One region of the Mesorhizobium sp. B2-1-1 genome, then DNA from elsewhere that is predicted to be linked to it. Evidence: predicted binding sites of a transcription regulator. Region 1 holds the regulator's gene; the other holds the start of a gene.
The links. The regulator LexA, encoded in region 1, represses DNA repair genes until DNA is damaged. The targets are predictions, from matches to a motif close to TGTTCNNNNTGTGTTCNG.
Positions count from the first base shown of each region.

Region 2: the regulator LexA is predicted to act here: its motif matches at 1,887-1,904, upstream of FJ972_RS23060 (2'-5' RNA ligase family protein).

Region 1 is NZ_CP083954.1:3,627,724-3,632,090, forward strand. It holds gene FJ972_RS17725 (ComEC/Rec2 family competence protein) at 1-2,434, shown strand, start outside; gene lexA (transcriptional repressor LexA) at 2,428-3,171, opposite strand; gene FJ972_RS17735 (TetR/AcrR family transcriptional regulator) at 3,624-4,301, shown strand; gene kynU (kynureninase) at 4,298-4,367, shown strand, end outside.
Region 2 is NZ_CP083954.1:4,677,442-4,681,808, reverse strand. It holds gene FJ972_RS23070 (substrate-binding domain-containing protein) at 1-239, opposite strand, end outside; gene FJ972_RS23065 (fumarylacetoacetate hydrolase family protein) at 511-1,668, opposite strand; gene FJ972_RS23060 (2'-5' RNA ligase family protein) at 1,941-2,573, shown strand; gene FJ972_RS23055 (nuclear transport factor 2 family protein) at 2,704-3,057, shown strand; gene FJ972_RS23050 (ArsC family reductase) at 3,275-3,628, shown strand; gene FJ972_RS23045 (DUF488 domain-containing protein) at 3,815-4,168, opposite strand; gene FJ972_RS23040 (aminopeptidase) at 4,192-4,367, opposite strand, start outside.

The DNA of each region.
Region 1 (4,367 bases):
GGGCGCGGAGGAAGGCGAGGACGTCGTTGCCGGCGTCAGCGAACGCGCTCTTCTTGCCATGCCCGCGCCCGCCTCATTGCCGCTGGCGTTGCCGCCCCTACAGCAGCCGGGCAAGTCGCCGCCGGCGGATGTTTCCACGCCGCCCGGCATTCCCGCAGCCGGCGCGGCCGTGCGTCTGCGCCGTGAGTTCGGCCGTGCTTCATGGCCTCGTCTGCGCAACGGCGTGGCCAGAGCGTCCGAGCTCGAACTCGATCGGGGCATAGCCTTCCTGCTCGTGCCGGTGTTCCTGGCATGCGGATCGATCGCCTATTTTTCGCTGGCGGCGGAGCCGGGCTTTGCCAAGCCTGTCGCGGTCGCGATCCTGATGTCGCTGTGCGCGCTCGTTTCACGCTCATGGCCGAAAACGCATCTGTGCTTCATGGCGGCGCTGTTGTGCGCGCTCGGCATGCTCGCCGGCAAAGTCGAGACGTGGCGAGCGGGAACGCGGATGCTGGGCTCGGAAATCTCCACGCAAATCACCGGCCGCGTCGTTTCGGTCGACCAGATGGAGACCGGGCGCATCCGGCTGACCATCGATGTGACATCGACCGCGCGGCCGAAACTACTCTACGCGCCGGAGCGCGTTCGCCTTTCGGCACGCAAGGTGCCGGCTGAAGTGACGGCCGGTTCGCTCGTGACCGGCTATGCCAGGCTGTTGCCGCCGACCGGACCGGTGCGGCCGGACAGCTACGACTTTTCCTTCGACAGCTACTTCGCCGGCATAGGCGCCAGCGGCTTCTTTCTCGGCAACCCCAAAATCGTCTCAGCCGATGACAGGCCGCTGTGGGCCGCCCTTTCAGCCGCCATCGAGAGTGCTCGCGAAAGCATTGCCGACCATATCAGGGGCAGCATCGGCGGTGCCGAGGGCGAGATCGCCGCGGCGCTGATCGTGGGTGTGCGCGCCGGGATTCCCGACGAGATCAATGAAGCGATGCGACGCACCGGCATCTACCACATCATCTCAATTTCCGGGCTGCACATGGCGCTGGTCGCCGGCACGGTCATGGGTCTGCTGCGTGGCGGCTTCGCGCTGTTCCCGAATTTTTCCTCCCGCCGGCCGGTCAAGAAATACGCGGCCGCGGCGGCACTTTTCTCGATCGCCGCCTACCTCGTCATTTCGGGCGTCGTTGTCGCCGCCGAACGCAGCTTCATCATGCTGGCGGTGATGCTGATCGCCGTTCTGTGCGATCGGGCGGCACTCACCATGCGCAATCTGGCTATTTCGGCGATCGCCGTCATCGTGGTGTCGCCGCACGAGGTGGTAGGGCCGAGCTTCCAGATGTCGTTCGCCGCCACCGCGGCCCTGGTCGGCGCCTATGCCGGCTGGTCGGATCGCAAAGCCGACAAAGCGCGGACCCCGCCGCCGCAACGGACCTTGCCTGGCCTCCTGACGCGAAAATTGCTGCTGGCGACAGGTGGGCTGGCGATGACCTCGATTATCGCGGGAAGCGCCACGGCGCTTTTCGCCATCTGGCATTTCCAGCGCGTGTCGCCGCTCAGCCTGTTCGCCAATCTTGCCGTCATGCCGATCGTTTCGGTCGTGATGTTCCTTGCGGTTGCCAGTGCGCTGCTGATGCCGTTCGGGTTCGATGGACCATCCCTTTATCTGATGGGCAAGGGACTGACCGCGATGATCGCCATATCAGGATGGATCTCGCAACGCTCGCCGGTCGACGCGGTCGGGTTGATTTCGCAGCAATCCGTCCTTCTGGTGGCGATCGCCCTGGTCATCGCGACGATGGCCACGACATGGCTGCGGCTGGCGGCACTTCCCTTCGCGCTCGCCGGCCTGTTGACCGTCTCGGACACGCGCACGCCGGACGTGCTGATTTCGGAGGATGCCCGCCTGGTGGCACTGCCGATCGGCGGCGGTGAGCTCGCGATCAACCGGGCGCGCCCGAACGAATTCACCGTCGATAATTGGAAACGCGCGCTGAAGTCCGAAACCATCGTTGCGCCGGAACTGTTCGACAGCGGAGACCGACAGTTCGACATCTTCGATCCCGCGCAACTTCCGGCGGGAGCGCCTTTCTATTGCTTCACAGGCCTGTGCATGGCCCGGCATCCCTCGGGGGCGATCATCGCGCAGGTGGAGGATCGCAAGGACGCCTGGAGGGCCTGCTCCTATGCGGATCTGATCGTCATCAACGACCCCGCGGGCTACGATCCCTGCCACAATCCGCTGGTTCTCGTCATCACCAAGCGGCAGCTCGCTCGTAAGGGAAGTGCCGCCGTCTTCTTCGACCAGCAATCGGCGACGGCACCGGCACGGGTCAGCTTTGCCGTCGACAGGCCATATCGGCCTTGGCACGAACAGCGGAAATTCTCACGCGAGGCAAGGGGACTGCCGCCTTACCGTAAACCCGAAAAGCCCACCGCCGACCCCGCTCAGTAGCGCCTGATCAGGCCGACTAGCTTGCCTTGCACCTTGACCCTGTCCGGTCCGAAAATACGTGTTTCATAGGCCGGATTGGCAGCCTCGAGCGCAATCGAAGCACCCTTTCGGCGGAAGCGCTTCAGCGTTGCTTCCTCCTCGTCCACCAGGGCCACGATGATCTCGCCGGGACTTGCGGTGTCGGCATTGCGGATGATGACCGTGTCGCCGTCGAAAATGCCGGCCTCGATCATCGAATCGCCCTTGACCTCCAGCGCATAGTGTTCGCCGCCCATGATCATGTCAGGCGGCACTGAAATGGAATGCGTCTGATGCTGGATGGCGTCGATCGGCACACCCGCTGCGATGCGACCCATGACCGGGATCGACACCGCTGAAACCGCATCGTCGTCATTGCCGGCAGCGGGCAGACGCGAAGACGTCGCCGGCTTGATCTGCCGGCTAGGGCTGCTGCCCTGTCCGAGGCTGCCCTGGATGACGCTCGGGGAGAACTTCTTTGCCGCGTTAAGACCCGGCGCGATCGAGTCCGGCAGGCGCAGCACCTCCAGCGCGCGCGCCCGGTTGGGCAGGCGGCGAATGAAGCCGCGCTCCTCCAACGCCGTGATCAGCCGATGAATTCCCGACTTGGAGGCGAGGTCCAGCGCTTCCTTCATCTCGTCGAAGGACGGCGGAATGCCGCTTTCCTTCAGCCGTTCATGGATGAACATCAAGAGTTCATGTTGCTTGCGCGTGAGCATGGCGGCCCCCAAAGGCATTGCACGAAGGGTCTGGAACCAGAATCAGAAAACAAACCCAGAACAAACACTATCTGTTCCAGTTGTGTTCCGCAACCATTTAAAGTTTAATGAATTTGTTAAGGCGACGGAAACGAAATGCCCTCCCGCAGCCAGCATCCTGCCAGCGCGGTCCGTCGTCAATGCGCTCCCGGGCCCTTTGAAACTATTTTGGTTAATGGCCTGTGGCCCGACCGGTCCCCACTCTTGGCACAAGCCTGCAAGCTGGGTGACCGGCAGGTGCGGGGTGCGTTTGGGCGGATTAGAAACCCCTGCGGCTCGTGAACGAAACGAAACCAAAATGCCAACTTCCGCCGGAAAACGGCCAGACACCACCACTGGTCGCGACGGGCTGCGTTCGTTCGTTCGCTTGACGAAACCGTATAATAATGTACGGTTTTCGAAGAGGAACACCAATGACCACGCCGAAGCAGGCCGCGCGACGCGAACGGATAGAGGAGGCCGCCTATGCGGTGCTCCGGGAAGCCGGCTACAAGAGCGCCTCCCTGCTTGCTATCGCCAAGCGGGCATTGGCCTCGAACGAAACCCTCTACAACTGGTACGGCAACAAGCAGACCCTGTTTCGATCCTTGATCGAAGCCAATGCGGGAGAGGCAAGGAAGCTGCTGGAGGACGCCCTTCACCAGGCGCGCGATCCGCTCGAAACCCTGAACTTGCTCGGGCCAGTCCTGCTGACCCTCGTGACGGGCGACAAGGCGGTGGCGCTCAATCGCGCCGCGGCCGGCGACGTCAACGATACAGGCACGCTTGGCCAATCGATCGCGCAATTCGGCCGCAATACCATAATGCCGCTTGTTGGTGACCTGCTTCGAACCGCAAGTCGGGCCGGCCTGATCGCCTGTGACGATCCTGCCGAAGCCGCCGACATCTACATCAGTCTTTTGATCGGCGATCTCCAGGTTCGCCGGATCGTTGGGGTGCTCGAGGAATTGCCTCGGGCGGAAATCGAGCAAAGATCGAACCGGGCGTTCACCCTGTTCTTGCGCCTCTATGCGGCCAGCCCTTGCCCGGGCGGCAAAACAGCCGGCCCGTTTCCAGGGCGCTCTTCTCACCGAGGAACATCGCGACCATGAGCAAAATTCCCGATCTCGCAGCGATCGAGGCAATGGACACCGCGGATCCGCTGCGTGCCATGCGTG
Region 2 (4,367 bases), 1.0 Mb from region 1:
GAGATCGCGGCCCGCACCGCCTCCTGCTGCGAGGCGACGTCGCCATTGTGGAACGAGGTGTTGACGGTATTGCCGGTGTCCTTGGCCCATTGCTTGGCGCCGGCAAGGAAGTAGGTCCAGACCGGATCGGCCGGGCCGCCATGTGAAATCCAGTAGAACGTCTTGGCCTGCGCCGCCGCCGGAATGACCGTCAGCGCGACCAGCAGGCCGTATAGAACCACTCTTAGCCGTGTCAGCATTTGATTTCCTCCCGTTTGAAACTGATCAGTTCGAAACCGCCCTCTTGATCGGGCAAGACCGCGTCCTCCCCGCCAACGCCGTGTTGGATGATCAGAGCATCCTCTTTTTCGACAAATGGCAAGCCTCCGCCTGTCAGTCGTAGTCGGCGCCTGACGGGGCGCCATCAGCGGTCCCATCAGATTGCATCAGTTCGGATGATTTTCGCGGCAGGCGATACCGGCCTCGAGGGTCGCCGGAGCGATGATTGACCGCCCTCGGGTGAACCCAGAGCTAGAGGAGGCCGGCCCTGGCAAGATCGCGCATCAGATGGCTGGCGCCGTAGGTCCAGTGCGGGCAGTCCGGCGACAGTCGCACCCGGTTGACCAGCGCGCCGAATTTCTCCGACGAGATGGTGACGATGTCGCCGACCTTATGGGTGAAACCCTTGCCCTTCTCGCCGCGGTCCTTCGAAGGCACGAACATGGTGCCGAGATAGAGCGCCAGGCCGTCCGGGTACTGGTGATGCGGGCCCATGGCAGCCGCTACGAGCTCTTCGGGAGAGCGGCTGATCTCGGCCATCGAGCTCGCGCCCTCCAGCGAGAACCCGTCCTCACCTTCCACTTTCAGCCGGACCACGGCCCGCTTTACGTCGTCGATGGAGAACGTGCCGTCGAACAGGCGGATGAAGGGGCCGAGCGAGGCGGAGGCGTTGTTGTCCTTGGCCTTGCCGAGCAGCAGCGCGGAGCGCCCTTCGACATCGCGCAGATTTACGTCGTTGCCGATGGTGGCGCCGACGATCCTGCCGCTTGAGGCGGCGATCATGGCGATCTCCGGCTCCGGATTGTTCCAGGTCGAGACGGGATGCAGGCCGACATCGGCGCCGAAGCCGACCGAGGCCATCGGCTGGCATTTGGTGAAGATCTCGGCGTCGGGGCCGATGCCCACTTCCAGATATTGCGACCAGGCGCCGCGTGCGATGAGCTTGGCCTTGATCTCCATCGCTTCCGGCGAACCGGGCTTGAGCTTGGACAGATCGTGGCCGATCAGCCCGGCAATGTCGGCGCGGATGGCGTCGGCCTTTTCCGCCGAACCGCGCGCCTGTTCCTCGATGACGCGTTCCAAAAGGCTGACGACGAAGGTGACGCCCGAGGCCTTGATCGCCTGCAGGTCGACGGGGGAGATGAGATAGGGCCTTGCCGGATCACGCGTGGCTTCGAAACTGTTGGCCGCGATGCCGTCGAGCGAGCCGATCGGCTTGCCCTTGGCCGAGCGCACATAACCGGCCGGATCGGCCATCTCGCAGATATCGCGCACGGTCGGCGCCGTGCTCGACGTGATGTCGAAGACGGTGCCATCACGCACCGTGACCACCAGGGGATGCGAGGCGTCGCTGCTTCTGGCGCGCCCGACAAAAAGGCCTTCGGCGGGCAGATGCATCGGGTTTGTCATGCGTGCGGTCCTCTGATCATCAAAAATGCGGCTTGCCGGTTCGGCGCGGCACTTTCACCGGATTCCTGTCAAAGGTCTATCCCGTTTGTGGTGAGCCAGGCGCCATGTCTGCCGGCGTCGTCGGCGATTGGCGTACCGCAAGGAAGCACTCCGTCGGGGGTTGGATGCATGCGGCGGTGCGGGAGCCCCAACGCCTGCGTCATTTTTCGGCTTGCGTATGTTCTCGTTTTGTTCTAAAATGCCCAACCTGAGTCAATTGGCGGACGAGATCAGTGAGTGGGCAACCCGCATTCGGAACCGCGAAGAACGGCCAGGCCTTTTTCCGATGGGAACAGGCCGGGAAGCATTTCCACCGGCTGTTCTTTGCCATCCTCGTCGGCAGCGCGATTGCTGGTCGTCTCGCGCGAAAGGCCATTGCCTTGAACCGTGAGTTCGGATTGCAAGGCTGGCTGGTTCCGGAAAATCACATCCACATCTCGCTTGTCGGCCTCGGCGACCATGAGGAGTATCCGCAAGAGCTGGCAGAGGCCGCCTGTCATATCGGATCGATGATCGTTGCGAAGCCCTTCGAGGTATCGTTCGATCGCCTGTCGGCTTTTGGCGGTGGTGCACTGGTCCTGCGCGGCAGCGATGGCAATCCGCCGCTGCAGAAATTCTGGCGTGATCTGACGGCGGTGATCTCGGACAGCCCGCTAAACCCCTTTCTCACCAGGTCCATCGAACCGCATGTTACATTGCTTCGTGATGAAGTGGGCGTTCCCAGCATTCGCGAGCGGTCGATCGATCCGATCGGCTGGACTGTCCGGGATTTTGTGCTGATCCACAGTCTCATTGGGAAGGGCGCCTACAAGCAGCCCGGACGCTGGCGGCTGACCGGTCAGGACGATGCACTGCCCGCCATGTGAGAGCCTGCATCGTCCTCGCATAGTCCGCGCGGTCCATCATCCTGACATGGCATGTCAGCTACCAGACGGCACGACGATGGCAGGCCGCCAACCTTTCCCTATTTGCAATGCGTCTGAACAGGAGGAACACATGACCAACACGGAAATTGCCAAGGATTTCACGGAGCTTCTCAAGCGCGGTGACTACGAAAGTGCTGCCGAGAAATACAACGCCGACGACATCGTCAGCTATGAGGCCATGGAGGGGCCGATGGCCGTCTGCCGCGGCAAGGACGCCGTCAAGCAGAAAGGCCAGTGGTGGCAGGAAAACAACGAAGTCCATGGCGGCTCGGTCGAGGGCCCTTATGTCAACGGCGACCAGTTCGCCGTGCGCTTTACATTTGACATAACGCCCAAGGCCACGGGCCAGCGTGTCACCATGGACGAGGTTGGCCTGTACACGGTCAAGAACGGCAAGATTGCCGAAGAGCGCTTCTATTATTGAGACGGGTTTCCGGCTGTCGGCACATTTCGCCGCATCCTAAGCGGCCAGGATCATGTCCTGGCCGCTATCCGACCTGATGCACATCGTCGTCACGGATCGGCGACCGCGCGCCCGCCATTGAAGAAACTTACTCTTCGATGGTTCTGCCGGGCCGCTGGCAAAGCGCGCCGGGGCTGCTTAATCTGCGGCCAGATTCGAAGTCCGGAAGGCACCTGTTTTGACGATCACCATGTACGGCATCACCACCTGCGACACGATCAGGAAGGCCCGCGTCTGGCTGGAGGGCCACGACGTGCCGTACCGGTTCCACGACTATCGGGCCGAAGGCATCGAGGCGGGCAGGCTGGATGGCTGGGTCCGCAAGGTCGGCTGGGAAAAGCTGCTCAATAAGGGCAGCACCACGTTCCGCGAGTTGCCGGACAAGGATAAGCAGGGCCTGGATGAAAAGAAGGCCAAGGCACTGATGCTGGCCAAGCCGACGATGATCAAACGGCCTGTGCTCGAGGTTGGCGACCGCATCCTGGTCGGGTTCAAGCCGGATGTTTATGAGGCGGCGGTGGTCGGGAAGTAGGGCGCGGTACACTCTCAGTTCGTCATCCTAGGGCGGAGCAAGGAGCGAAGCGACGCGGCGCAGACCCTAGGATCCATGCCGTGACTTTTGGGCGTCGCAGCCGTGCAGATTCTGCTCCGTTGCATTTGCGGACGGACGTCACGGCATGGATCCTCGGGTCAAGCCCGAGGATGACGAAGGGACAGGTCACTGTCCTCTCAGATACCCCGCCAGTACCACGGCATTGTTGTGCGCCTCGTCATGGGCGCCGTAGAGCAGCGTCACCTTGCCGTCGCGGAGCAGGGCGCGCAGTTGCGCCACGGCCTCGCCATTGCCTTCCAGTTCGGCACGATACCGCTTCTGGAACTCGGCCCATCGTTCGGACTCGTGCCCGAACCACTTGCGCAAGTCGGTGCTCGGCGCGATGTCCTTCAGCCATAGCGCCAGCGCGGCATGCTCCTTGCTGACGCCACGTGGCCAGACACGATCGACCAGGACCCGCTGCCCGTCATCGAACGAGGGTGGTTCATACACCCGCTTGACCGCGATCTCGAAGGCCATCCGCTCTCCTTCGTGCGCTCCCGTCAGGCCCACTCGCCCTTGCGCATGACCGGCACGCGGCTGCCGTCCTTGCCGACGCCGTCGATGTCGATCTTGTCCGAGCCGATCATCCAGTCGATGTGGATGAAGCTCTTGTTGCCGCCGCGCTCCGCGATCTCGGCCTGGCTGAGCGAGGCGCCGTCGACGAAGCACTTCGAAT